4 regions of the Pseudomonas sp. B21-028 genome follow, and region 1 is predicted to be linked to each of the others. Evidence: predicted binding sites of a transcription regulator. Region 1 holds the regulator's gene; each other region holds the start of a gene.
The links. Region 1 encodes sigma-54, which starts transcription at its own class of promoters, with help from an activator protein. Its sites were predicted from a motif close to ANTGGCATNNANNTTGCTNT; they were not measured.

Region 2: the regulator sigma-54 is predicted to act here: its motif matches at 2,992-3,011, upstream of flgB (flagellar basal body rod protein FlgB).
Region 3: the regulator sigma-54 is predicted to act here: its motif matches at 5,362-5,381, upstream of glnA (glutamate--ammonia ligase).
Region 4: the regulator sigma-54 is predicted to act here: its motif matches at 4,482-4,501, upstream of LOY35_RS09090 (CmpA/NrtA family ABC transporter substrate-binding protein).

Annotation. Positions count from the first base shown of each region.
Region 1 covers NZ_CP087184.1:996,907-1,004,115, reverse strand. Annotated here, with positions in the region: gene lptA (lipopolysaccharide transport periplasmic protein LptA) at 1-456, shown strand, start outside; gene lptB (LPS export ABC transporter ATP-binding protein) at 456-1,181, shown strand; gene LOY35_RS04300 (RNA polymerase factor sigma-54) at 1,401-2,897, shown strand; gene hpf (ribosome hibernation-promoting factor, HPF/YfiA family) at 2,975-3,283, shown strand; gene ptsN (PTS IIA-like nitrogen regulatory protein PtsN) at 3,296-3,760, shown strand; gene rapZ (RNase adapter RapZ) at 3,763-4,620, shown strand; gene LOY35_RS04280 (HPr family phosphocarrier protein) at 4,636-4,911, shown strand; gene pmbA (metalloprotease PmbA) at 5,086-6,432, opposite strand; gene yjgA (ribosome biogenesis factor YjgA) at 6,540-7,064, shown strand; gene tldD (metalloprotease TldD) at 7,165-7,209, opposite strand, start outside.
Region 2 covers NZ_CP087184.1:4,912,794-4,920,002, reverse strand. Annotated here, with positions in the region: gene flgA (flagellar basal body P-ring formation chaperone FlgA) at 17-781, opposite strand; gene LOY35_RS21160 (chemotaxis protein CheV) at 860-1,786, shown strand; gene cheR (protein-glutamate O-methyltransferase CheR) at 1,841-2,668, shown strand; gene flgB (flagellar basal body rod protein FlgB) at 3,052-3,459, shown strand; gene flgC (flagellar basal body rod protein FlgC) at 3,463-3,906, shown strand; gene flgD (flagellar hook assembly protein FlgD) at 3,922-4,644, shown strand; gene flgE (flagellar hook protein FlgE) at 4,674-5,984, shown strand; gene LOY35_RS21130 (ribonucleoside-diphosphate reductase subunit alpha) at 6,254-7,209, opposite strand, start outside.
Region 3 covers NZ_CP087184.1:382,434-389,642, reverse strand. Annotated here, with positions in the region: gene LOY35_RS01795 (glycogen/starch/alpha-glucan phosphorylase) at 1-871, opposite strand, end outside; gene LOY35_RS01790 (YkgJ family cysteine cluster protein) at 1,126-1,563, shown strand; gene typA (translational GTPase TypA) at 1,733-3,553, opposite strand; gene thiI (tRNA uracil 4-sulfurtransferase ThiI) at 3,692-5,146, opposite strand; gene glnA (glutamate--ammonia ligase) at 5,476-6,882, shown strand; gene LOY35_RS01770 (chorismate mutase) at 7,000-7,209, shown strand, end outside.
Region 4 covers NZ_CP087184.1:1,983,291-1,990,499, reverse strand. Annotated here, with positions in the region: gene rlmKL (bifunctional 23S rRNA (guanine(2069)-N(7))-methyltransferase RlmK/23S rRNA (guanine(2445)-N(2))-methyltransferase RlmL) at 10-2,295, opposite strand; gene rmf (ribosome modulation factor) at 2,828-3,043, shown strand; gene LOY35_RS09095 (quinone-dependent dihydroorotate dehydrogenase) at 3,374-4,393, opposite strand; gene LOY35_RS09090 (CmpA/NrtA family ABC transporter substrate-binding protein) at 4,636-5,847, shown strand; gene LOY35_RS09085 (ANTAR domain-containing response regulator) at 5,861-6,436, shown strand; gene LOY35_RS09080 (NarK/NasA family nitrate transporter) at 6,835-7,209, shown strand, end outside.

The sequences.
Region 1 (7,209 bases):
CAGCCTATCCGCATCCAGGCCGACGACGCCCAACTGGACGACAAGAACGGTATCGCCACCTATAGGGGCGACGTGATCATCACCCAGGGCTCGATGAAGGTCACCGGCAATACCGTGACCATCACCCGCACCCAGTCCGGCGATATCGACGTGGTGACCTCGGTGGGCAACCTGGCCTATTTCGAGCAGTTGCAAACGGCCGGCGACACCAAGCCCGTGCAGGGCTACGGCGTGACCATCCAGTATCACGCGTCCCAGGACCGCGTCGTGCTGATCGATCGCGCCAAGGTCATCGACAAGGACAACAACGTCACCCAGGGCGAGAAAATCGTCTACGACACGAACAAGAAACTCGCCAGCGCCGGCCGCGCCACCGGCAACAAGGTGACCGAGCAGCGTCCACGGATCGACATGGTCATCCAGCCGAAAAAGAAAACCGAGCAAAGGCCCCAGTAATGGCAACTCTGAAAGCTCAGCACCTGGCCAAGAGCTACAAAAGCCGTCAGGTCGTGCGCGATGTCAGCCTGTCCATCGACAGCGGGCAGATCGTTGGCCTGCTCGGCCCCAACGGCGCGGGCAAGACCACCTGTTTCTACATGATCGTCGGCCTGGTCCAGGCCGATCAGGGCCGCATCCTGATCGACGACCTGGACGTCAGCCACCAGCCGATGCACGGTCGGGCAAAGGCCGGCATCGGCTATTTGCCACAAGAAGCGTCGATCTTCCGCAAACTGTCGGTCGCCGACAACATCATGGCGATTCTCGAAACCCGCAAGGAACTCGACAAGGCCGGTCGTCGCCAGGAGCTGGAAAGCCTGTTGCAGGAGTTCCACATCAGCCACATCCGCGACAACCTGGGTATGAGCCTGTCCGGTGGCGAACGGCGCCGGGTGGAAATTGCCCGCGCCCTGGCTACCGCACCGAAATTCATCCTGCTCGACGAACCGTTCGCCGGCGTGGACCCGATTTCGGTGGGCGACATCAAGCAGATCATCCACCATCTCAAGGCCAAGGGGATCGGCGTGCTGATCACCGACCACAACGTGCGCGAGACGCTGGACATCTGCGAAACCGCCTACATCGTCAATGACGGCCAATTGATCGCCGAAGGTGACTCCGCCACCATCCTGGCCAACGAACTGGTCAAGGAAGTGTATCTGGGCCATGAGTTCCGCCTGTAAGCGCGAAGTGTCTGGCAAATTGTCCCGGCGCCGCTGGTTTAACCGCGCAGCGCCTCGGGATGTTCTCAGTGAATCCCCTATCATGGGGAAACTAATTGAGAACTTCCCCTAGGCAAACACTTCAGTTTCAGGCATATAATTTGCTTAAGGTTTGGCGCTCCGGCGCCCTTGTAGTGGATGGCGCATGTGCGCCGGCGAATAAGGTGTTAAGCCCCTGCCATGAAACCATCGCTAGTCTTGAGAATGGGCCAGCAGCTGACGATGACACCGCAGCTGCAACAGGCCATCCGCCTGCTCCAATTGTCGACCCTGGACCTGCAACAGGAAATCCAGGAGGCCCTGGAATCCAATCCGATGCTCGAACGCCAGGAAGAAGGCGACGACTTCGACAACACCGATCCGCTGGCCGACAACGTCGAGCAGAAACCCAATACCGAGATCCAGGAACCGTCCTACCAGGAGGAAGCCGCCCCGACGGTGGATAACCTCGAGGATGGCGAGTGGGCCGAACGCATCCCCAATGACCTGCCCGTGGACACGGCCTGGGAAGACGTCTACCAGACCAGCGCCAGCAGCCTGCCGAGCAGCGACGATGACGAGTGGGACTTCACCACCCGCACCTCCGCCGGTGAAAGCCTGCAAAGCCACCTGCTGTGGCAGTTGAACCTGGCACCGATGTCCGACACCGATCGCCTGATCGCCGTGACCCTGATCGACTGCATCAACAACCAGGGCTACCTGGACGAAACCCTCGAGGAAATCCTCGAAGCCTTCGATCCGGAGCTGGACATCGAGCTGGACGAGATCGAAGCCGTCCTGCACCGTATCCAGCAGTTCGAACCGGCCGGCATCGGCGCCCGCAACCTGGGTGAGTGCCTGCTGCTGCAGCTACGCCAACTGCCCGCCAAGACGCCGTGGCTGGCCGAAGCCAAGCGACTGGTCACCGACTATATCGATCTGCTGGGCGGCCGCGACTACAGCCAGCTGATGCGCCGCATGAAGCTCAAGGAAGATGAGCTGCGCCAGGTGATCGAACTGGTCCAGAGCCTCAACCCACGCCCAGGCTCACAGATCGAGGCCACCGAGCCCGAGTACGTGGTTCCCGACGTGATCGTGCGCAAGCACAACGATCGCTGGCTGGTGGAGTTGAACCAGGAATCGGTACCCAAGCTACGGGTCAACGCCCAATACGCGGGCTTTGTAAGACGCGCCGACACCAGCGCCGACAACACTTTCATGCGCAACCAGTTGCAGGAAGCGCGCTGGTTCATCAAGAGCCTGCAGAGTCGCAACGAAACCCTGATGAAAGTTGCCACCCAGATCGTCGAACATCAACGCGGTTTCCTGGACTACGGCGACGAAGCGATGAAACCGTTGGTCCTGCATGACATTGCCGAGGCAGTGGGCATGCACGAATCGACAATCTCCCGGGTGACCACACAGAAATTCATGCATACCCCACGGGGTATCTACGAATTGAAATATTTTTTCTCCAGCCACGTCAGCACCTCCGAAGGCGGCGAATGCTCTTCCACGGCCATCCGCGCGATCATCAAGAAACTGGTGGCCGCGGAAAATCAGAAAAAGCCGTTGAGTGACAGCAAGATCGCTGGTTTACTGGAGGCACAAGGCATTCAGGTGGCCCGCCGTACCGTCGCCAAGTATCGTGAATCCCTCGGGATCGCGCCTTCGAGCGAACGCAAGCGGTTGATGTAACAAGGCCACGCCACAGCGTTCCAGTGGCAGGCATTTCTGCCTGCCGCTTTATGCACTGGCAACGAAGGAGAAGCTGTATGCAAGTCAACATCAGTGGACACCAACTGGAAGTGACCGAACCCCTGCGTACCTACATCGGCGAAAAACTCGACCGATTGGAAAGGCATTTCGACAAGATCACCAACGTGCAGGTCACGATGAACGTCGAGAAGCTGCTGCAGAAAATCGAAGCCACGCTGCATATTCCCGGCGGAGAGGTGGTTGCCAACGCGGAGCACACAGACATGTATGCCGCGATTGACCTGCTGACCGACAAGCTGGATCGCCAACTCAAAAAGCATAAGGAAAAGACCCAGAGCCTCCTCCAGGGCGCTACCGGTCGTTAACCCCCCCAATCCATGATCCGACTAGAAACCATCCTGACCCCCGGCCGTTCCATGGTGAACGCGCCGGGCGGCAGTAAAAAGAAAGCCCTCGAACAAATCGCCAACCTGATCCACCGCGAAGTGCCGGATCTGGAAATGCAGGACGTCTTCGAGGCCCTGGTTGCCCGTGAAAAACTCGGTTCCACCGGTTTTGGCAACGGCATCGCCATTCCCCACTGTCGCCTCAAGGGATGCACCACGCCCATCAGCGCGCTGTTGCACCTTGAAGCCGCCATAGATTTCGACGCCATCGACGGCGCACCGGTCGACCTGCTGTTCGTACTGCTGGTTCCGGAAGCGGCGACCGATGCGCATCTTGAGCTGCTGCGCCAGATCGCCAGCATGCTGGACCGCAAGGAAGTGCGCGAAAAACTGCGCAGCGCACCGAGTAACCAAGCCTTGTATCAGGTCGTCCTGGACGAGCAGAACGGTCATTAATCATGCGCCTGATCATCGTCAGCGGTCGCTCCGGCTCCGGTAAAAGCACGGCGCTCAATGTGCTTGAGGACAGCGGCTATTATTGCATCGACAACCTGCCGGCCGGCCTGCTGCCGGAGTTGGCCGAACGGGCGTTGATCCACACCGAGCTGGCGCAACCGCTGGTAGCGGTCTCCATCGACGCACGCAACCTGCCGAGCCACCTGTCGCGTTTCCCCGAACTGCTCGAGGAAGTACGCAACCGGCATATCCAGTGCGATGTGCTGTACCTGGATGCCGATGACGAAACGCTGCTCAAGCGCTTCTCCGAAACCCGGCGGCGCCACCCGCTGAGCAATGCCAACCGCTCGCTGGCCGAAGCCATCGAAGACGAAAGCCAGTTGCTCGGGCCGATCGCCGACCTGGCGGACCTTAAGGTCAACACCACGAACCTGAACCTGTATCAGTTGCGCGACACCATCAAGTTGCGCCTGCTGAACCAGCCGGAGCCAGGCACGGCGTTCCTGGTGGAGTCGTTCGGCTTCAAGCGTGGCATGCCGGTAGATGCCGACCTGGTGTTCGATGTCCGTTGCCTGCCCAACCCTTATTGGAAACCGGAGCTGCGCGAGCAATCCGGGCTCGACCAGCCGGTGATCGACTACCTGGCTGCCCAACCGGATGTCGAGGAGATGTTCCAGGACATCTCCGGCTACTTGCTTAAATGGCTGCCCCGGTTTGCCGCCAGCAACCGCGCCTATGTCACGATTGCCATCGGCTGTACCGGTGGTCATCACCGCTCCGTCTACCTGACCGAGCGCCTGGGCCAACTCCTGCAACAATCCCTGAAGAACGTCCAGGTTCGCCACCGCGACCTCAGCTAAAGGATCCACATCGCGATGCCTGCTCGGGAAATTGAAATCATCAACAAGCTGGGCTTGCACGCCCGGGCTTCAGCCAAGTTTGTCGGCGTGGCCGGTCAGTTCAAGGAGACGACCATCCGCGTTGGCCGTACGAAGGACGCCACGGTCGACGGCAAGAGCATCATGGCAATGATGATGCTCGCTGCGGGTAAGGGCACCAAGATCTACCTGGAAACCCAAGGCGAGCAGGAGCAGGAGGCGATGGATGCGCTGGTGGTCCTGATCAACAACTACTTCGATGAAGGTGGCTGACACCGCAGGGCTGTCGTGGCGAGGGGATTTATCCCCGCTGGGCTGCGAAGCAGCCCTATTTAGGGGGCGCTACGCACCCCAACGGGGATAAATCCCCTCGCCACAGGTTTTCTGCGGGTACAAAAAAGGCGCGTCACCCATTAGGGATGCCGCGCCTTTTTTATTGCGACGAGGTCAGCTACCCGCCACCGTCATCCGCTCGATCAGCACCGAACCGGTGCGGATGTTGCTGCGCAGCTCCAGGTCATTGCCCACCGCCACGATCTGCTTGAACATGTCGCGCATGTTGCCGGCAATGGTCACTTCCTGGACCGGGAATTGAATCTCGCCATTTTCGACCCAGAACCCGGCCGCACCCCGGGAGTAATCGCCGGTCACCATGTTCAGGCCATGACCCATCAGCTCGGTCACCAGCAATCCTCTTCCCATCCGCCGCAGCAAGGCCGCCTGGTCCTCTTCGCCATGGGTCACGAACAGGTTGTGCACGCCACCGGCATTGGCGGTGCTCGGCATGCCGAGTTTGCGGCCCGAATAGGTGCCGAGGATATAGGACACCAGCTCCCCCCTCTCCACGAACGGCTTGGCATACGTGGCCAGGCCATCGCCGTCGAATGCCGAACTGCCCATGGCCTGCATCAGGTGCGGGCGCTCATCGATGGTCATCCATTCCGGGAACAGTTTCTGGCCCAGGGCACCTTCGAGAAACGAAGACTTGCGATACAGGTTGCCGCCGGACACCGCCGACAGGAAGCTGCCGAACAACCCACCCGCCAGCTCGGCCGCAAACAGCACCGGCACTTCACAGGTCGGCACCGGTCGCGCGCCCAGGCGACTGGCCGCCCGTTGCGCGGCTTTCTGGCCGATCACCAGCGGATCCATCAGCAGATTGCCCTGGCGGTTCACGTCGTACCAGTAATCGCGCTGCATCTGGCCATTGGCCTCGGCAATCATCACGCAACTGAGGCTATGACGGGTCGACGCATAACCGCCGATGAAACCGTGGCTGTTACCGTACACCCGGCACCCCTGATGGGTATTGAGCGTCGTGCCGTCGGCGTTTTTGATTCGCGGATCGGTATCGAATGCTGCCGCTTCACAACGCAACGCCTGCTCAATGGCCTGTTCGGGAGTGATGTCCCAGGCGTGGAACAGATCGAAGTCCCGCGACTCCTTGCACATCAGGGCGGCATCGGCCAGGCCCGAAGCTTCGTCTTCGGAGGTGTGCTGGGCAATCGCCAGGGCCGCGGCAACGGTTTCGCGAATGGCGTCCGGGCCGCTGGCTGAAGTACTGGCCGAGCCCTTGCGCTGGCCGACGTACAAGGTGATGCCGAAACCCTGGTCGCGATTGAACTCGACGGTTTCCACCTCACGCTGGCGTACCGACGTCGACAGGCCCTGCTCCAGGGACACCGCCACCTCACAGGCGCTGGCGCCCTGTCGCTTGGCTTCGGCAAGGATCTGCTCGACCTGCTCCTGCAGTGCCGGCAATGCTTGCGGGCCGACGCTCTGAACTGCACTCATGGCTTTCTCCACTCAAATTCTGCTTTCGGTAAGGCCTTCGAGCGACCGGGCCGGACAAGCGGCCCCCGACTGGTTATCATGGCGGCGTTTCTTTGCGGACTGCCCCCATGGTTGATTCTTACGACGACTCCCTCTACGAGGGTGAAAAAAGCAAATCCCAGGTCAAACGCGAGCTGCATGCTCTGGTTGACCTCGGCGAGCGCCTGACAACACTCAAGCCTGACTTGCTGGCCAAATTGCCCTTGACCGACGCCTTGCGCCGGGCCCTGGCCGATGCGCCCAAGCACACCGCGAATATTGCGCGTAAACGGCACCTGCAGTTCATCGGCAAACTGATGCGCGATCAGGACACTGACGCCATCCTGGTTCTGCTCGATCAACTCGACGCCTCCACCCGGCAGTACAACGAACGCTTCCATAACCTGGAACGCTGGCGCGATCGCTTGATCGCAGGCGACGACGGCACCCTGGAAAAATTCGTCGTCGACTACCCCGAGGCCGATCGCCAGCAGCTGCGCTCCCTGATCCGTCAGGCCCAGCACGAAGTGGCACAGAACAAGCCACCGGCTTCGAGCCGTAAAATCTTCAAGTACATCCGTGAGCTGGACGAGACTCAACGCGGTCTGCGTTGAGTAGCGTCCTGTAGGAGCTGCCGAGTGCAGCGAGGCTGCGATCTTTCCCCGTGCCATTGAATCCACGGCGAAAGATCAAGATCGCAGCCTTCGGCAGCGCCTACGCGCCCGTGCCACCCACGGTAATCGCATCGATCTTCAGGGT
Region 2 (7,209 bases), 2.6 Mb from region 1:
CCTCTCTACCGGATCGCTACATAGCCACTTCCACATGGCCTGGGGCCATCACCTGCGCCTTGATGACGCGTTGGGAATTGAGGTTTTTCACCCGAATCTGTTCGTTCATGGCGCCATTGGACAGGGCTTCGCCGGGCATGCGCACGGCCAGCGTGCCGCTGCGGGCGGTGATCACCACCTGGTCGCCTTTGCGGACGACTTCGGCCTGCTCCAGGTGCAGGAGAGTCACGACCTGGTCGGCTACCATTGGTCGGACAAGTTTCTGTCCGATGGCCTGATCGACCGAGGTCAGGAACCCTTGGTTGATCTGGCTGACATCCCGTTCACGCAACGTCACGTCCTGGGGCTCGACGATTCCGGCCCGTTTCAAGGGGCGGGTCGTGGTAACGATTTCGCGAAACAGGCGCACCTGGGCCGGCACGAAGACTGTCCAGGGCGCCGTGCTGTCGCAGCGGACCTTTACCGTGACCCGGCCCAGGGGCCTGGCGGGGCTTTCCAGGGAGGCAGTCAATTCCTTGTCGCACATTGGCATGCGTAAGCGCGGGTCGATCTGGTTGACTTCGATTTCGTAGCGACCTTCGGTTTGACTGGAAGCCAGATAGTCTTCTACGGTGAATTCAAGAAAGCCCTGAGTGACGCCGATAAGGAGATCAGGCAAGGTAACTGGAGCATCGGCAAGGGCGCGTCCCCCCGAGGCGAACAGGCAGGCAGCCAGCAGCACACCGAGCCAGAGGCGGCAATGAGTGGTCAGGCGTCGAGAAAATGTCGTTTGTGTGTTCATGCCGGTTGAATAGCAAGCCCCGTGCCGTTTAGTGATGAATGCGCGTCGGACACATTAGCGTTAGGTAGGAGTCAGGGCATGGCGGGAGTGATGGATTCGGTAAACCAGCGCACGCAGCTGGTCGGTCAGAATCGCCTGGAGCTGTTGTTGTTCCGTCTCGATGGCCAGCAGTTATATGGGATCAACGTATTCAAGGTCCGCGAGGTGCTGCAATGCCCCAAGCTGACCTTGATGCCCAAGTCCAGTCCCGTCGTGTGCGGTGTGGCAAACATCCGGGGAGCGACCATCCCGATTCTCGATCTGGCGATGGCCACCGGTTCTGGTCGGCTGCTGGATCAGAGCAATCCGTTTGTGATCATCACCGAGTACAACACCAAGACCCAGGGTTTCCTGGTGCGCTCGGTGGAGCGCATCGTCAACATGAACTGGGAGGAGATTCATCCACCGCCCAAGGGCACCGGCCGCGATCACTACCTGACGGCGGTGACCCGGGTCGACGGCCAGTTGGTGGAAATCATCGACGTGGAGAAAATCCTCGCCGAAGTGGCGCCGACCACGGAAACCATCTCCCACGGTGTGGTGGACGCCGAAACCCAGCACAAGGCGGTTTCGCTGCGGGTGCTGACGGTGGATGATTCGTCGGTGGCGCGCAAGCAGGTGACCCGTTGCCTGCAGACGATCGGCGTCGAAGTGATTGCGCTGAACGATGGACGGCAGGCGCTGGACTACCTGCGCAAGCTGGTCGACGAGGGCAAGAAACCTGAAGAGGAGTTCCTGATGATGATCTCCGACATCGAGATGCCGGAGATGGACGGGTATACCCTGACGTCGGAAGTCCGCAGCGATCCGCGTATGCAGAAGCTGCACATCATTTTGCATACCTCTCTGTCGGGCGTCTTCAACCAGGCGATGGTCAAGAAGGTCGGTGCCGACGATTTTCTCGCCAAGTTCCGCCCCGATGACCTGGCTTCCCGGGTGGTCGAGCGGATCAAGGCAGCTGAATAAAGGTCGGGCGCATTATGTGCCCGGCAAATCAATACAATGGAAAGAGGCGGTAACTTGTCTACGGGTAATTTGGATTTCGAACAGTTCCGGGTTTTCCTGGAAAAAGCCTGTGGCATATTGCTTGGTGAAAACAAGCAATATCTGGTGTCGAGCCGTCTCAACAAATTGATGGAGCAACAGGGCCTCAAATCGTTGGGCGAGCTGGTGCAGCGCATCCAGACCCAGCCGCGCAGCGGTTTGCGCGAAATGGTGGTGGACGCCATGACCACCAACGAAACCCTGTGGTTTCGCGATACCTATCCGTTCGAAGTCTTGAAGAACAAGGTGCTACCGGCGGCCATCAAGGCCAGCCCGGGCCAGCGCCTGCGGATCTGGTCGGCAGCCTGTTCGTCGGGCCAGGAACCTTATTCGTTGTCGATGTCCATCGACGAGTTCGAGCGGACCAACATCGGCCAGTTGAAGGGCGGCGTGCAGATCGTCGCCACGGACCTGTCCGGGACCATGCTTAACAACTGCAAGACCGGTGAGTACGACAGCCTGGCCATCGGCCGCGGCCTGTCACCTGATCGCCTGCAACGCTACTTCGATCCGAAAGGGCCGGGGCGCTGGGTGGTCAAGGCGCCGATCAAGAGCCGGGTGGAATTCCGCTCGTTCAACCTGCTGGACAGCTATGCCAGCCTGGGCAAGTTCGACATCGTGTTCTGCCGCAACGTACTGATCTACTTCTCCGCCGAAGTGAAGAAGGACATCCTGCTGCGTATCCACGGCACCCTTAAGCCGGGCGGTTACCTGTTCCTCGGTGCGTCCGAAGCGCTGAACGGCTTGCCCGATCATTACCAGATGGTCCAGTGCAGCCCGGGGATTATCTACCAGGCGAAGTGATGCGGTCGGGTCGTCAAAAAAACGGGAGCTCCTACCGGCTCCCGTTTTTTTATGCCTGCTGATTAGTGCTTGCTCACTCTGTGGACCGAGCTTTTGTGGGAGCCGAGCTTGCTCGCGATGCAGGCAACACGGTTTCAACTCCCGACCGCGTCATCGTTCATCGCGAGCAAGCTCGGCTCCCACAAAAGCTCGCTCCCACTGTAATTGCCAGTGCTACTCAAAAAGCGGCAGAAAAGCGGCAGGTAAGCGGAAAGCGGTTGCCGCTTTTCTGGCATTGCCGCCTTGCCGATGCCCGCAAAGCCCCGGTTTATGGGGTTTTTGAAAGTGGCACGACGCTTGCTATGTCCATGTACGTACATTCTGGTCACCCAAAGGTTTCCGACATGAGCATCAGCTTCGATAAAGCGCTCGGTATCCACGAACAGGCCCTGAGCTTCCGCGCCCAGCGTGCCGAAGTCCTGGCCAACAACATCGCCAACGCCGACACCCCGAACTACAAGGCTCGGGATCTGGACTTCTCCAAAGTGCTCGCCGAGCAGAACGAGAAAACCAAGAACGGTTCCTTCGCCCTGAACATGACCAACAACCGTCATATCGAGGCCGAAGGCCTGGGCAACGGCGATGAGTCGCTGATGTATCGCACGCCGATGCAACCTTCGATCGACCAGAACACCGTGGACGCTCAACTGGAACAGTCCAACTACGCGGAGAACTCCGTGAACTTCCAGGCCAGCTTCACCCTGCTCAACAGCAAATTCAAAGGGCTGATCTCGGCCCTGCGCGGAGAATAAGCCATGTCGATTGCGAGCGTATTCAACATCGCCGGCAGTGCCATGAGTGCCCAGACCACTCGCCTGAACACTGTCGCCAGTAACATCGCCAACGCCGAGACCGTTTCGTCGAGCATCGACCAGACCTACCGGGCCCGTCACCCGGTGTTCGCCACCATGTTCCAGGGCGGCCAGTCGGGCGGCAGCGACTCGCTGTTCCAGGAGCAGGATGCGGCCGGGCAGGGCGTGCAGGTGCTTGGCGTCGTCGAGGACCAGAGCAACCTCGAAGCGCGCTATGAACCGAACCATCCGGCTGCCGACGCCAAGGGCTACGTCTATTACCCGAACGTCAACGTCGTCGAAGAAATGGCCGACATGATTTCCGCCAGTCGTTCGTTCCAGACCAACGCCGAAATGATGAACACCGCCAAAACCATGATGCAGAAGGTCCTGACCCTGGGTCAGTGATAAGGGGCGAGTCACATGAGCGTTACCAATACCACCGGCGGTTTGAGCCTCAACGAGATTCTGGCCAACTCCTCGGTCAAGACCAATAACACCTCCGATAGCCTGGCTTCGGTGACGGGTGCTGCGACCGGTAAAAAGGAGCTGGGCAAGGATGCGTTCCTGCAATTGCTCGTTACCCAGCTGAAAAACCAGGACCCGCTGTCGCCACAGGACAACGGTGAGTTCGTTGCCCAACTGGCACAGTTCAGCAGCCTGGAAGGCATCACCACCCTCAACGATACCGTGAGCGGGCTGGCCAGCAACTACAACTCGTCCCAGGCCTTGCAGGCCTCGTCGCTGGTGGGGCGCTCAGTCATTGCCCCCGGCGACAAGGCGGTGGTCGACACCTCCAAAAGCCTCAACGGCACGGTGGTGGTGCCATCAGCGGTATCGTCCGTCGCGGTCAAGATCGTCGACAAGGACGGCAAGACGGTTCGCACCATCGACCTGGGCAGCCAGAAGGCCGGTAACTCCGCCTTTATCTGGGATGGCAAGAACGACTCGGGCACCACGGTCGAGTCGGGCACTTACACCTTCACGGCTTCGACCACCATCGACGGCCAGGCCACGTCGCTGATCACCAACCTGCCGGCAACCGTCAGCAGCGTGACGATCAGTCAGACAGGGGGAGAGCTGATGCTCAACCTCGCCGGGCTGGGCAGCATCGCCCTGTCCAAAGTACAAACTATTGGTATGTAGAGCCGACTAACCCGGCAAAGGAGTGGAATATGTCTTTCAACATCGGCCTTAGCGGTCTCTATGCTGCCAACAAACAGCTGGACGTCACCGGTAACAACATCGCCAACGTGGCAACCACCGGCTTCAAATCGTCCCGAGCGGAATTCGAAGACGTCTACTCGGCTACCAAGCTGGGTTCAGGCAGCAAGACCGTCGGCAACGGCGTGCGGCTGTCCAACGTTTCCCAGCAGTTCGGCCAGGGTGACGTCAACAACACCGGCAACGTGCTGGACATGGGCATCCAGGGCCAGGGCTTCTTCGTCCTGAGCAACGACGGTTCCCTGAGCTACACCCGTGCCGGTACGTTCAAGACCGACAAGGAAGGCTTCATCACCAACAGCGACGGCACTTCGCGTCTGCAAGGTTATGGTGTGGACGCCAACGGCAAGATCCAGAACGGGATCCTGACCGACCTGCGTATCGACACCTCCAACCTGCCGCCGAGTGCTACCAGCCTGGTTTCGTCGACCATCAACCTGAACTCGACGGCCACGGCAATTACTGCGGCGTTCGATCCGACCGATACTTCGACCTTCACCAAGCAGTTCACCACCCCGGTCTACGACACCCAGGGCAACCAGCACTCCATGGACCAGTACATGGTCAAGACGGCTGGCAATACCTGGAACGTTTATACCTTGATCGATGGTCGTAACCTCGATGGCTCCGCGCCGACCACGACCGGTGCGACCGCGCCGGTCCCGTCGACCATGACCTTTGATTCGAGCGGTAAGCTGGTCCAGGTCAGCACCCCGAATCCGCCGGGTGCGCCGCTCACTGACAGCGACCTGAAGCTCACTGGCTGGATTCCCGGCACCGTAACCAACGGCGTATGGGCCGCCAACGGCGCAGCCAGTGCGCCAACCATCACGATCTCCATGGGCAACACCACCCAATTCAACGCCGATACCGCGCGTTCGATCCCGACCCAGAACGGTTACGCCACCGGCCAGATCACCAACCTGACCATCGACGGCAGCGGTGTGTTGCTGGCCAACTTCAGCAACAACCAGACCAAGCCGATCGGCCAGCTCGCACTCGCCAGCTTCACCAACGAGCAAGGTCTGCAGCCGGTAGGTGGCACCAGCTGGAAAGAAACCTTCTCGTCCGGGATCCCGGGCTACGATGCTCCAACCACCGGTACCTTGGGTTCCATCGTCTCCAATGCCCTGGAAGAGTCCAACGTCAACCTGACCAACGAACTGGTCGAGCTGATCAAGGCCCAAAGTAACTACCAGGCAAACGCCAAGACCATCTCCACCCAGAGCACCATCATGCAGACCATTATCCAGATGGCTTGATTCTCGATGGTTGCTTGAAATGTTGTACAAGGAGCCCCTCGCAAGAGGGGCTTCTTTTTGGGCGAGTGTTTTGGGTTGCCTGGGCTTGCCTCATCGCGAGCAGGCTCGCTCCCACATTGAAATGCGTTCCCCTGTGGGAGCGAGCCCGCTCGCGATGAGGCAAGCCCAGACACCACTTTCCTCCAGACAAAAGAAAACCCCCGATAAACCAGCGGTCTATCGGGGGCTTTCTTTAAAGGTCGGCGCCTTTCAGCGCCCACCCGCTCAGCTTATTGGCAAGCTTCGCAATCCGGCTCGTCGATCGCGCAGGCCTTTGGCACTGGCGCAGGTCCTGCTGGAGCAGCCAGGACCGAGTCGTCACCGTGGTTGCCGCCGCTGGAAACAGCGTTCAGCTTGCCGGTGTTGATGGTCGACTTCTCGGTGCTGGTGGCGGCCAGGGCACGGAGGTAGTAAGTGGTTTTCAGGCCACGGTACCAGGCCATGCGGTAAGTCACGTCCAGCTTCTTGCCCGAAGCGCCGGCGATGTACAGGTTCAGCGACTGAGCCTGGTCGATCCACTTCTGGCGACGGCTGGCGGCGTCGACGATCCAACGGGTGTCCACTTCGAACGCGGTCGCGTAGAGCTCCTTGAGCTCCTGCGGGATGCGCTCGATCTGCTGTACCGAACCGTCGTAGTACTTCAGGTCGTTGATCATGACCGAGTCCCACAGGCCGCGGGCCTTGAGGTCGCGGACCAGGTACGGGTTGATCACGGTGAATTCGCCCGACAGGTTCGATTTCACGTACAGGTTCTGGTAGGTCGGTTCGATCGACTGCGACACGCCGGTGATGTTGGCGATGGTGGCGGTCGGTGCGATGGCCATGATGTTGGAGTTACGGATGCCTTTCTGTACACGGGCGCGAACCGGTGCCCAGTCCAGGGACTCGGTCAGGTCGACGTCGATGTACTTCTCGCCACGGGACGCGATCAGGATCTGTTGCGAGTCCAGCGGCAGGATGCCCTTGGACCACAGAGAGCCCTGGAACGTCTCATAGGCGCCACGCTCGTCGGCCAGGTCGCAGGAAGCCTGGATCGCGTAGTAGCTGACCGCTTCCATGGACTTGTCGGCGAACTCGATCGCGGCGTCGGAGCCGTACGGGATGTGCTGCAGGTACAGCGCGTCCTGGAAGCCCATGATGCCGAGGCCGACTGGACGGTGCTTGAAGTTGGAGTTCTTCGCCTGTG
Region 3 (7,209 bases), 610 kb from region 1:
AATATTCCTGGCGCAGGCGCAGTTCCTGGCCCGCCTCGGTGCTGTCGGCCGGGTAGAGCACGCGGGAAATACTTTCGGCCCGGGCGACCTCGGCCACGGCACCGAGGTGATCACCGGCATTGAAGCGCTCCAGATGCAGGTCTTCCACGGCCCGGGCGCGCCACAGGCGCAGGGTGTTCACGCTCGCACCCCGCCAGCCCACGACCGGGGTGTCATAGGCGATGGCCCGCACGGTTTCACCCGGAGACCAGACCTGCCGGGTCTTGCCGGTGTCGTCGGTGACGGTCTCGACGCTACCGCCGAAGCCGATCGGGTAGACCACTTCCGGCCGCTCGAACTCCCACGGGTTGCCGAAATCCAGCCAGTGCTCGGTCTGCTCCTGCTGCCAACCGTCGACGATGGCCTGGCGAAACAGGCCGTGCTCGTAACGAATGCCATAGCCATGGGCGGCGATGCCGAGGGTCGACATGCTTTCCATGAAGCACGCCGCCAACCGGCCGAGGCCGCCATTGCCCAGCGCCGCGTCGGGCTCGAGCAGGCGAATGCGCTCCAGATCCACACCCAGTTCGGTCAAGGCTTCGCGGGCGGTGTCCAGCAGGCCGAGATTGCTCAGGCTGTCGTAGAGCAAGCGCCCGATGAGGAACTCCAGGGAAAGGTAGTAGACCCGCTTCTGGCCCTTGCGATAGATCTGTCGCGTGTGGTCCATCCAGTGCTCGACCATGTGGTCGCGGGCTGCAAGGGCAATGGCTTCGAACCAATCGTGATCAAACGCATGATCCGGGTCCTTGCCGACGGCATAAGTGAGTTTGGTCAACACGGCGTCGCGAAATGCGGCCACTTCGGCCTCGCGAACAAGTGGTTCTTGAGTCATGAATAAGACCTCGAACGAGCATGGAATTGTCTGAGCCTAGACGGTCTGACAGACGGCAAAGGCTCTTGGTTCGGTGGTTTTTCCCCGAATGCCGGAGAATTGCCGCCAGGAAATTGCCGATGAACGAATGAATGCAGGGGCCATGCCGCCAAAGGAGGGGTTTTGCCTGGACGAAAAAAAAACGGCGGATGGTCGTTCAAAATTTCACCAGTCCCGGTATGATCGCGCGCCCTGATGTATGCCGGTATACCTAGATGATGAAGCCCAACCTGATCGCCGCCGCGGAGATCGACCGACTCGATACCTGGGCCAAGTACTCCGCCCCTATGTGCGGTTCCTGCGTGTCGAGCTGCTGCACGCTCCCGGTCGAGGTCAAGATCAAGGACCTGATCCGGATCGGCATTGTCGACGAATTCGAATTGGGCGACCCACCTAAAAACATCGCCAAGCGCCTGCAGAAGGAAGGGATCGTCGAGCGTTACAACCAGAAGTCGGAGATTTTCACGCTCCAGCGCATGAGCAACAACGATTGCCTTTATCTGGACCGCAAGAGCCGCCTGTGCACCATTTACGAGAAACGCCCGGACACCTGCCGCAATCATCCGCGGGTCGGGCCACGGCCGGGGTATTGCGCGTACAAGCCCAAGGAAGTGGAGCGCGAGCGCAATCCGCGGACGCTGGATCGGTTTTGATCCACTGACGCTATCGCGAGCAGGCTCGCTCCCACAGGTTCAGCACCGTCCATGTGGGAGCGAGCCTGCTCGCGATGAGGCCCGAATAGCCAGCACAAAATCCCAGGCATAAAAAAACGCCCCCGATCTCACGACCGGGGGCGTTTTTCATTCAGCCGGAGCTAGACGATCAAGCCTTGGCTTTCTTGGCAGCGCGGGTACGCTCGCTTTCGTCCAGGATCTTCTTGCGAAGACGGATGGACTTCGGCGTCACTTCGCACAACTCGTCGTCCTGGATGAATTCCAGGGCCTGTTCCAGGGTGAAGCGAACAGGTGGAACCAGGGCGATGGTTTCGTCTTTACCCGAAGCACGCATGTTGTCGAGCTTCTTGCCCTTGGTAGGGTTCACACCCAGGTCGTTGTCGCGGCTGTTCAAACCAACGATCTGGCCACCGTAGACTTCCTGGCCGTGCTCGACGAACAGCTTGCCACGCGCCTGAAGGGTTTCCAGGGAGTAGGTCAGCGCCTTGCCGGTTTCTACCGAAACCAGAACGCCGTTCTGACGGCCGGACATGTCGCCGGACTTCATCACGTCGTAACGATCGAAGATCGAGGTCAGGATGCCAGCACCGTTGGTCAGGGTCAGGAACTGGTTACGGAAACCGATCAGACCACGAGCAGGGATGTTGTATTCCAGACGAACACGGCCTTTGCCATCCGGCACCATGTTGGTCAGGTCGCCCTTACGCAGGCCCATCTCTTCCATCACCTTGCCCTGGGATTCTTCCGGCAGGTCGATGGTGACGTTTTCGAACGGTTCATGCTTCACGCCGTCAACCAGACGGATGATCACTTCCGGACGGCCTACAGCCATTTCGAAGCCTTCGCGACGCATGGTTTCGATCAGTACCGAGAGGTGCAGCTCACCACGACCGGAAACCTTGAACTTGTCGGCCGAGTCACCTTCTTCAACGCGCAGTGCAACGTTGTAGAGCAGCTCTTTGTCCAGACGTTCCTTGATGTTGCGGGAAGTCACGAACTTGCCTTCTTTACCGCAGAACGGCGAATCGTTGACCTGGAAAGTCATGGAAACGGTTGGCTCATCAACGGTCAGCGGCTTCATCGCTTCGACCGTGTCCGGGTGGCACAGGGTGTCGGAGATGAACAGCGCTTCCATACCGCTGATGCAAACGATGTCGCCAGCAGCTGCTTCTTCAACATCCACACGGTGCAGACCGTGGTGGCCCATCAGCTTCAGGATACGACCGTTACGCTTCTTGCCGTCGGCACCAATGGCCACGACCGGAGTGTTCGGTTTGACGGTACCACGAGCGATACGGCCAACGCCGATAACACCCAGGAAGCTGTTGTAGTCCAGAGCCGAGATCTGCATCTGGAACGGACCGTCACGGTCAACATCCGGCGCCGGTACGTTGTCGACGATCGACTGGTACAGCGGGGTCATGTCTTCAGCCATGTCGGTGTGGTCCAGACCGGCAATACCGTTCAGGGCCGAGGCGTAGACGACTTTGAAGTCCAACTGTTCGTCGGTGGCACCCAGGTTGTCGAACAGGTCGAAGATCTGGTCCAGAACCCAGTCAGGACGCGCGCCCGGACGGTCGACCTTGTTGATCACGACGATCGGCTTGAGGCCGGCTTCGAACGCTTTCTTGGTCACGAAGCGGGTTTGCGGCATAGGGCCGTCCTGGGCATCGACCAGCAGCAGCACGGAGTCGACCATCGACATCACGCGCTCTACTTCACCACCGAAGTCGGCGTGGCCCGGGGTGTCCACGATGTTGATGTGGTAGCCGTTCCAGTTGATGGCGGTGTTTTTCGCCAGGATGGTAATACCACGCTCTTTTTCCTGGTCGTTGGAGTCCATCACGCGCTCGTCGTTGAGCTCGTTGCGCTCCAGAGTGCCGGATTGACGCAAGAGTTTGTCTACCAGGGTGGTCTTACCATGGTCAACGTGGGCAATGATGGCGATGTTGCGTAGATTTTCGATCACTTGTGTATCTCGATCAGAGGATTCGGTGTGCTGACAGGTCGTGGCAGCGATTTACGTTGAGTCCGACAAAGCCGCTACAGCTTGTCGGCGGCGTCGGGGGGCCGGTGACGCAGGCCACAGGCAAACAGCCCCGGGCACTTAGCTCGGTCGATAAACGCGCACATTGGCATGCCCCTCACTGAGCAGATGGTGGGCATGCAGGCGACTCATCACGCCTTTGTCGCAATACAGCAGGTACTGGCGAGTAGGGTCCAGTTCCTTGAAACGCGCGTTCACTGCATAGAACGGCATCGTTTGTACCTCGATACCGGCAACGCTCAACGGGTCGTCTTCAGCGTCGTCCGGGTGACGGATGTCGATGATGATCTGACCGGCCAGCGCTTCGCCGACTTCTTCAACCTTGATGTCCTGGCCCAATTCGTCGATCACTCGATCGATCGGGACCAGCCTGGCGTTTTCGAGCGCACGCTCGAGCACCGCCATGTCGAATTCTTTCTCTTCATGCTCCACGCGCCCGCGCTTGGCGGCGGTCTTCGGGTTGACCGAGATGACGCCGCAGTATTCGGGCATGTGCCGGGCAAACTCGGCGGTGCCAATCGCGTTGGCCGTGTCGATGATGTCCTGCTTGTGGCTGGCGATCAGCGGGCGCAGCACGAGTTTTTCGGTCACGCAGTCGATAACCGAGAGGTTCGGCAGCGTCTGGCTCGATACCTGGGAAATCGCCTCGCCGGTGACCAGCGCATCGATGTGCAAGCGATCGGCGATACTGGACGCGGCACGCAACATCATACGCTTCAAAATGACGCCCATATGACTGTCGTCGACTTTACCGAGGATTTCCCCCAGAACTTCTTCGAACGGCACACTCACAAATAACACGCGTTGGGAGCTGCCGTACTTCTTCCAGATGAAGTGCGCCACTTCCATCACGCCCAGCTCATGGGCACGCCCGCCGAGGTTGAAGAAGCAGAAATGGCTCATCAGGCCGCGCCGCATGATCTGGTAGGCCGCGACCGTGGAGTCGAAGCCGCCGGACATCAGCACCAGCGTCTGCTCCAGGGCCCCCAGCGGATACCCGCCGATGCCGTTGTGCTGGCTGTGGATGACGAACAACCGCTGGTCGCGAATTTCGATGCGTACTTCAACCTGCGGGTTTTTCAACGAAATACCGGCGGCGCCGCACTGCTGGCGCAGCTGGCTGCCGACGTAGCGGTCCACATCCATCGAACTGAACGGATGCTTGCCCGCACGCTTGCAACGTACCGAAAAAATCCTGCCGGCCAACGCATCGCCATAATGCTGCTTGCATTTGGCAACGATGTCGTCGAAATCCCCCAGCGGATATTCATCCACCTGCAGGAAATGCGCGATGCCCGGCATGCAGGTCAGCCGCTCGGTCATTTCCTTCAGGATCCTGGGTTCGCTGACGCGGGTTTCCAGCTCGAGATTGTCCCACACGCCATTCACCACCACGACCGGGTCCAGATCACGGAGCACGGCACGGATGTTCTTAGCCAACTGCCGGATGAAACGCGTCCGGACCGGGCGGCTCTTGATGGTGATTTCGGGGAAGACTTTTACGATTAGTTTCATGAAAACAGCGCGCGAACGGCCAGCCGAAAAAGGGGGGCGCGGATTATAGCGGAAATTGCTCAAGGTTTGACCAATTAATGTGTGCTTGGTTTTTAGCGCACCAAAACAGGTCACAAGCCTTCCATTGCGCTACATTACAGTGCGTAATTGTCTGACAATCCGCTGTTCAAGCCTTCCAAAGGCGTGGGTTTGGTGCAAAAAACCCAAGCTGGGGCACTGGCATGCAATTTGCTCCCTTGTGAGGCAGGTTGCCTTGGCAGAGTATTCGCGCCGGCATCACTCATATCTACGGGCATACCATTACCCGCCCGAAGCCACCCGGAGGACATATGTCGAAGTCGGTTCAACTCATCAAAGATCATGACGTCAAGTGGATTGATCTGCGCTTCACTGACACCAAAGGCACTCAACATCACGTGACCATGCCGGCCCGCGATGCCCTGGATGACGATTTCTTCGAAATCGGCAAGATGTTCGACGGCTCCTCCATCTCTGGCTGGAAAGGCATCGAAGCATCCGACATGATCCTGATGCCGGACGACGAAACCGCCGTCCTGGATCCGTTCACCGAAGAGCCGACCCTGATCCTGGTCTGCGACATCATCGAACCTTCGACCATGCAAGGCTATGACCGCGACCCACGCGCCATCGCCCACCGTGCCGAGGAATACCTGAAGTCCACCGGCATCGGCGACACCGCTTTCTTCGGTCCTGAGCCTGAGTTCTTCATCTTCGACTCGGTCAAATTCAAGTCCGACATCTCCGGCTCCATGTTCAAGATCTTCTCCGAACAAGGTTCGTGGATGTCCGACCAAGACGTGGAAGGCGGTAACAAAGGCCACCGTCCAGGCGTGAAAGGCGGCTACTTCCCAGTACCACCGTTCGACTTCGACCACGAAATCCGTACCTCCATGTGCAACGCACTGGAAGAAATGGGCCAGACCGTGGAAGTTCACCACCACGAAGTGGCGACTGCCGGCCAGAACGAAATCGGCGTGAAGTTCAACACGCTGGTCAAGAAGGCTGACGAAGTCCAGACCCTGAAGTATGTCGTGCACAACGTTGCCGATGCCTACGGCCGCACCGCGACCTTCATGCCGAAGCCACTGTACGGCGACAACGGTTCGGGCATGCACGTTCACGTGTCGATCTCCAAAGACGGCAAGAACACCTTCGCAGGCGAAGGCTATGCCGGCCTGTCGGACACCGCCCTGTACTTCATCGGCGGCATCATCAAGCACGGTAAGGCCCTGAACGGCTTCACCAACCCGTCGACCAACTCCTACAAGCGTCTGGTCCCAGGCTTCGAAGCACCGGTAATGCTGGCCTACTCGGCTCGCAACCGTTCCGCCTCGATCCGTATTCCTTACGTGAACAGCCCTAAGGCTCGCCGTATCGAAGCCCGCTTCCCGGATCCGGCCGCCAACCCGTACCTGGCCTTCGCCGCACTGATGATGGCCGGTCTGGACGGTATCCAGAACAAGATCCACCCTGGCGATGCCGCTGACAAAAACCTGTATGACCTGCCGCCTGAAGAGGCCAAGGAAATCCCGCAGGTTTGCGGCAGCCTGAAAGAAGCCCTGGAAGAGCTGGACAAGGGCCGTGCGTTCCTGACCAAGGGCGGCGTATTCAGCGATGACTTCATCGACGCTTACATCGCACTGAAAAGCGAAGAAGAAATCAAGGTTCGCACCTTCGTACACCCACTGGAATATGAGCTGTACTACAGCTGCTGATCCGGTAGCGCTCGCACACGCGGCGTGAAACAAGAGAGGCCTCCTTCGGGAGGCCTTTTTCATGGGCGCAGGTTACTGCATGATGACCGCCGCCCCTCCCCGAAGAAGAGACCGCCCATGAACTTGCGCTTCACACTTGGCCTTGCCCTCTCGGCCACGCTGCTGGCAAGCACAGCCGAAGCCACGCCGGCTCCCGACGCTCTGACGCCTCTGCTGAACGTCATTGGCGAACGCATAGCCATCGCCGATCAAGTGGCGCTGAGCAAATGGGACAGTCATAAACCAGTGGAAGACCGCCAGCGCGAGCGTGAAGTCATTGCCGCCGCC
Region 4 (7,209 bases), 990 kb from region 1:
TCGGAAATTTCAACGAGCCATGATTTTCCAGGCACGGTGGATCTTGCTGTTGCGGGCAAAGTCCGGATCGATGGTTGCGGCGGTGATTTCCTCCACCGCATAGCGCTCGCCGAGGTTGTCCTCGAGCTGGAACTTGCGGAAATTGTTGGAGAAATACAGCACGCCCCCCGGCGCCAGGCGGGCCATGGCCAGGTCCAGCAACTGGACGTGATCGCGCTGCACATCGAACACGCCCTCCATGCGTTTGGAGTTGGAGAAGGTCGGCGGGTCGATGAAGATCAGGTCGTATTCGTCACGGCTGGCTTCAAGCCAGGCCATCACATCGCCTTGCTCCAGGCGGTTCTTGTCGGAAAAACCATTGAGCGACAGGTTGCGTCGGGCCCAGTCCAGGTAGGTTTTCGACAAGTCGACGCTGGTGGTGCTCCGGGCGCCCCCCTTGGCAGCGTGGACGCTGGCGGTCGCGGTGTAGCAGAACAGGTTGAGGAAGCGCTTGCCGGCCGCCTCCTTCTGGATCCGCAGGCGCATCGGCCGGTGATCGAGAAACAGCCCGGTGTCCAGGTAGTCGGTCAGGTTGACCAGCAGCTTCACGCCACCTTCATTGACCTCGGTGAACTTGCCCTGGGCACTCTGGCGCTCGTACTGCTTGGTGCCGCTCTGGCGCTCACGACGCTTGATCACCACGCGGCTCTTGTCGACATTCAGCGCCTGGGGAATGGCCGCCAGGGCATCGAACAAGCGGGCCGAAGCCTTTTCCGGGTCGATGGATTTCGGCGCGGCATATTCCTGCACGTGCACCCAGTCGTGATAGAGGTCGATGGCCATGGAGTATTCCGGCATGTCGGCGTCATAGACCCGATAGCAGTCCACGCCTTCGCGCTTGACCCATTTGCCCAGCTGCTTGAGGTTCTTTTGCAGGCGATTGGCGAACATCTGCCCGCCTTCGCTCAAACGCGCCTGCTCGACCACTGGCGCGGGGGCCGGGGTCGGCTTGATCGGGTTGCCATTCTTGTTGTACTGGCGCTCTTGCGGTACCTGGGGTGCCTGTCCCTGCTCTTCCTGGTCAAGGCGGGCTTGCTCGCGCTCGGCCTGACGCTGTTCCGGCGTGCGACGCTCGCCGGTGACGAACTGGTCCGGCAGCACCTTGATCAGCAGCAGCTTGCACGGCAAGGCACCGTTCCAGAAGGAGTATTGCTTGTGGCTGCGGATGCCCATGCGCTTGCCCAGGTCCGGGGCGCCGGTGAACACCGCCGCTTCCCAGTTCAGGCACGCCTGGCGCAGGCGTTCGCCGAGGTTCTGGTAGAGATAAAGCAGGCTGGCCTCATCGCCCAGGCGCTCGCCGTACGGTGGGTTGCAGATCACCAGGCCTTTCTGGTTCTGGTCCGGACGCGGCTCGAACGTGGCGACCTCGCCCTGATAGATCTTGATCCACTCGCTCAGGCCGGCACGCTCGACGTTGTTGCGACCTGGCTGGATCAGCCGTGGGTCGGCTTCATAACCGCGAATCCACAGCGCTGGCCTGGCCAGCCCGGCGGCGGCGCGGGCAGTGGCTTCTTCGTGGAGTTTCTTCCACAGCGCCGGCACGTGGCCCAGCCACGCAGTGAAACCCCACTGCTGGCGACGCAGGTTTGGCGCCATGTCGGTGGCAATCATGCCCGCTTCCACCAGGAAGGTACCGACGCCGCACATCGGGTCGGCCAGGGCGCCGCCTTCAGCGGCAATGCGCGGCCAGCCGGCACGGATCAGGATGGCGGCGGCGAGGTTTTCCTTCAGCGGCGCGGCACCTTGCTGCAGGCGATAACCACGCTGGTGCAGGCTGTGACCGGACAGGTCCAGGGAGAGGATCGCTTCGCCGCGGTCCAGGCGCAGGTGAATACGCAGGTCCGGGTTGAGCTTGTCGATGGACGGCCGTTCGCCGGAGGGCGTGCGCAGCTTGTCGACGATGGCGTCCTTGACCTTCAAGGCGCCGAAGTGGGTGTTGTCGATGCCCGAGCCGTGACCGCTGAACTCTACCGCCAGGGTGCCATCGGCCAGCATGTGGTCCTGCCAGTCGACGTCCAGCACGCCGTGGTACAGGTCCTCGGCGTCTTTCATCGAAAAACGTTTAAGGACCAGCAACACGCGGTTGGCCAGCCGTGACCACAGGCACAGGCGATACGCCGTCTCCATGTCGGCCACGCCGCGAACGGCCGAGGTGTGCTCGCGCGCCTCTTCAAGGCCAAGCCCGATGGCTTCCTCGAGCAGCAGGCCTTCGAGGCCCTTGGGGCAGGTGAGGAAGAGTTCGAAACGATCGGACATGGGGAGTTCCAGAGCCTTTGGCTAAGTGGACCGGGGCAACGCATTGCCGGGTCAGGTTCAATCAGGTGCTTTTCTCAAGAGCACCCGGTGGCACGAAAGTGTGCCATTCCACCCTCGCCGCTCAGGTTAAAAGAGCTTAGATGCAGGGGCAGATAAAAAATTCGGTGTAACAAATAGTGAAAAGTCACCCCTTTCGTCGAATAGTACCCGAGTGCAACAGGGGGACATTCTCATCCGGGAAAACACCGCACCGTTCAGCGCAGGGCCGATCATACAGGGGTCTTGGTCAAAAGCGGATGCTGAACACGCTGTTACTTATCGCCCTAACATCTTTAATGTTACGTGCTTATGACAAAACGATCATTCCATCCCTGTGACGCTTTGGTTAGAACTCAACACAGGTTGACGCCACAACGGCGCCAACACCTTGGCTCGTCACGCCGGCAACGAGCCACCAACGGCAGAATGATTCTGCCCCGGCCTCAACAGAGGCCGACGCGAAGTAACAGTCAACAAGTGAGGGCAATACCCTATGAGAAGACTTAAGCGTGATCCGTTGGAAAGAGCATTTTTACGCGGTTACCAATATGGTGTTGGTGGTAAATCCCGTGAGCTTTGCCCCTTTACTCTACCGTCGGTACGTCAAGCCTGGATCAATGGCTGGCGAGAAGGACGCGGCGACAACTGGGACGGTATGACCGGCACTGCGGGTATCCACAGACTCAACGAACTTCACGCCGTCGGCTGACACAGGGCTCAATACTCAGAACTCGACAATTTCGATCCACATAACGATTTAACCACGCGCGTCCCATCCGGACGGCGGGCTACGGCCCAGGGGCTCCTTCGAGGAGCCCTTTTTAATGCCCGTCAGAAACCCAAGTTGCGAACACTGTTGTGGCGAGGGGATTTATCCCCGCTGGGCTGCAAAGCAGCCCCAAAATCACAAGACCGAAACACCTTCATCGATTCATACATCGAAGGGGGCTGCTTCGCAGCCCAGCGGGGATTTATCCCCTCGCCACAGATGAATCCCCTCGCCACAGAGGGTTTGCACAACCTTCAGGCAGTGGCTGTATCACCCCAACGCCGCAATCGCATCCACCGACTCACGAATCAACGCCGGTCCCTTGTAGATGAAGCCCGAGTAAATCTGCACCAGGCTTGCACCCGCGGTGATCTTCTCGGCGGCGTGCCGTCCTTCGGTGATCCCGCCGGCCGCGATGATCGGCAAGCGCCCCGCCAATTCCCCAGCCAGCACCTTCACGGTGTGGGTGCTCTTGTCACGCACCGGTGCGCCGGACAATCCGCCCGCTTCGTCACCGTGCTCCAGCCCTTCGACCCCTTCGCGGCCCAGCGTGGTGTTGGTGGCGATCACCGCGTCCATGCCGGTCTCGACCAGGGCCTGGGCCACCTGGACGGTTTCTTCGTCGGTCATGTCCGGAGCGATCTTGATAGCCAACGGCACATGCCGGCCATGGGTCACCGCCAGTTCGGCACGACGCCGGGCCAGGTCGGCCAGCAATTGCTTGAGGGAATCACCGAACTGCAGGCTGCGCAGCCCCGGGGTATTCGGGGAACTGACGTTGACGGTCACATAGCTGGCGTGGGCGTAGACCTTGTCCAGACAAATCAGGTAGTCGTCGACGGCACGCTCCACCGGCGTGTCGAAGTTCTTGCCGATATTGATGCCCAGCACGCCCTTGTATTTGGCAGCAGCCACGCGGGCCAGCAGATGGTCAACGCCAAGGTTGTTGAAGCCCATCCGGTTGATGATCGCCTCGGCCTGCGGCAGGCGAAACAGTCGTGGTTTGGGGTTGCCCGGTTGGGGCCGTGGTGTGACGGTGCCGATTTCCACAAAGCCGAAACCCAACTGCGCGAAGCCGTCGATGGCCGCGCCGTTCTTGTCCAGGCCCGCCGCCAGCCCGACCGGGTTGGGGAATTGCAGGCCCATCACATTCACCGGCAACGATGCCGGCGCCTTGCACAGCAGACCATTGAGGCCCAAACGTCCGCCCGCGCCGATCAGGTCCAGGGACAGATCGTGGGAGGTTTCCGGGGAGAGTTTGAACAGCAGTTCACGGGCCAGGGTGTACATGGGCGGCTTTGACTCGGGCGACGAAATGAGGCGGCGATTATAGCCGCGCAACGGCGGTTCAAGCGAGGCACCAGCACAAAACAGCGCCGATGGCATATGCCTTGCACCCCTGTAGTCATCGACGCTCATGCCAACGATGGAATGAGTGAAACACTGTTTGAAGGACAACGGCGTCGTCATCCGGCCTTGCTCTGGCATTCGTCCGGGTACGGCGCTTTTTTTATATGGAAGGTGATGCCTCGATGAATGAAATTCCAGCCAACCCCCTGGCCTGGGTCAATGGCAGCGACGCCCCGGAAAAAAGCGCGATCAACCTGGGCTTCATGGCCTTGAGCGACTGCGCCCCGGTCGTGGTGGCCGCCACCCAGGGCTTCGCCCAACCCTACGGCCTGACCTTGAACCTCAAGCGCCAGACGTCCTGGGCCAACCTGCGGGACAAGCTGGTCAGCGGTGAAATCGACGCGGCCCATAGCCTGTATGGCCTGATCTACGCCGTGCACCTGGGCATCGGCGGTGTCGCGCCGACCGACATGGCGGTGCTGATGGGGCTGAACCAGAACGGCCAGAGCATCAACCTCTCCCACGGCTTGCAGGCGATGGGCGTGACCAGTCCTGAGGCACTGGAGCGCCATGTGCACCAAACTCGCCCGAAACTGACTTTTGCCCAGACATTCCCCACCGGCACCCATGCGATGTGGCTTTATTACTGGCTCGCCGCCCAGGGTATTCACCCCTTGTCGGATGTCGACAGCGTGGTGGTACCGCCGCCGCAGATGATTGCGCATCTGCAAGCCGGGCGTATCGACGGGCTCTGTGTCGGCGAGCCCTGGTGCGCCAGCGCGGTGAAACAGAACCTCGGCTTCACCCTGGCGACGACCCAGACCATCTGGCCCGATCATCCGGAAAAAGTCCTGGGCTGTACCCGTGCGTTCGTCGAGCAGTACCCCAATACAGCGCGGGCGCTGGTGATGGCGATCCTCGAAGCCAGCCGTTTCATCGAACAGAGCACCGAGAACCGCCGCGGCACCGCACACCTGCTGAGCGCTCCCGAATACCTCGACGCCCCGCTGGACTGCATCGAACCCCGTCTGTTGGGGACCTATGCCGATGGCCTGGGCAACAGCTGGCAGGATCCCCACGCCATGCGCTTCCATGGCGGCGGCGAGGTGAACGTGCCCTATCTGTCCGACGGTATGTGGTTCATGACCCAGTTCCGACGCTGGGGTTTGTTGCGGGAAGACCCGGACTACCTGGCCGTGGCGCAGGAGGTCCAGCAACTCGAGCTGTATCGCCAGGCGTGTACGGCACTGGGGATTTCGACCACCTTCCAGGCCATGCGCAGCAGCCAGTTGATCGACGGTACCACCTGGGACGGCTCGGATCCGGCCGGGTATGCCCGCAGCTTCAAACTGCACGCCTTGAGCGATGCGGCTCCCCTTTTCGCCAGCCGCTGACAGGAGCCCGACCATGCTGCGTATCCTGCTGATCAACGACACCGCGAAAAAAGTCGGTCGCCTCAAAGCCTCTCTGGTGGAAGCCGGGTTCGACGTCATTGACGAATCCGGACTGACCATCGACCTGCCCGAACGCGTCGAAACAGTGCGTCCGGACGTGATCCTGATCGATACCGAGTCACCCGGACGGGATGTCATGGAACAAGTCGTGCTGGTCAGTCGCGATCAGCCACGACCGATCGTCATGTTCACCGACGAGCACGACCCCGATGTGATGCGCCAGGCGATCAAGTCGGGAGTGAGCGCCTATATCGTCGAAGGCATCCACGCCGCACGCCTGCAACCGATCCTGGACGTGGCCATGGCCCGCTTTGAAAGCGACCAGGCCCTGCGCGCCCAGTTGCTGGCCCGGGACCAGCAACTGGCCGAACGCAAGCGCATCGAACTGGCCAAGGGCATGCTGATGAAGATGAAGGATTGCAACGAAGAACAGGCCTACACCCTGATGCGCCGCCAGGCCATGAGCCGCCAACAGAAACTGATCCAGGTGGCGGAGCAGATCATTGCGATGAATGAGTTGCTGGGCTGACGCCTCGCGGCGTCTCGCCCGGCACCATCGCGAGCAGGCTCGCTCCCACAGGGGTTCGAGGTGAACGCAACATTTGCAGCACCCCGCTCCCACCAGGATTCCCCCGGCGAAGCACAGCATTTGCGACACCCCGGGCCCACTGTGGGAGCGAGCCTGCTCGCGATGGCCTTCCCTCGATACCCGCTGTTGGCACAGATCTCGCTTAAGCAACCCCACAGGTAACCAACGGCGGTTGCCCCACCTACGACAAAGACGTCGCACACCCTCCTTGCCTCGCTGGCAATCCGGGTTGCGGCGTTTTTTTGTTTTGGCTCTTCGGGGCCGGTGGTGCGACCACAGCCGGCGCACTGCTCTGAGCACTGACTCATTTCTCGAGACTTTCACAGCTGAGGTGCGCGATGAATTCAAGCTTTTGGAAATCCGGCCACACCCCGACTCTGTTCGCGGCCTTTCTCTACTTCGACCTGAGCTTCATGGTCTGGTACCTGCTCGGTCCACTGGCGGTGCAGATCTCCGCCGACCTGCACCTGACCACTCAACAACGCGGCCTGATGGTGGCAACGCCGATCCTGGCCGGCGCCGTGCTGCGCCTGTTCATGGGCCTGCTGGCCGACCGGACTTCACCGAAAACCGCCGGCATGGTGGGTCAGGTGATCGTGATCTGCGCGCTGTTCTGCGCCTGGAAACTGGGCATCCACAGCTACGAGCAAGCCCTGTTGCTGGGCCTGTTCCTGGGCATGGCCGGCGCGTCGTTTGCCGTTGCCCTGCCGTTG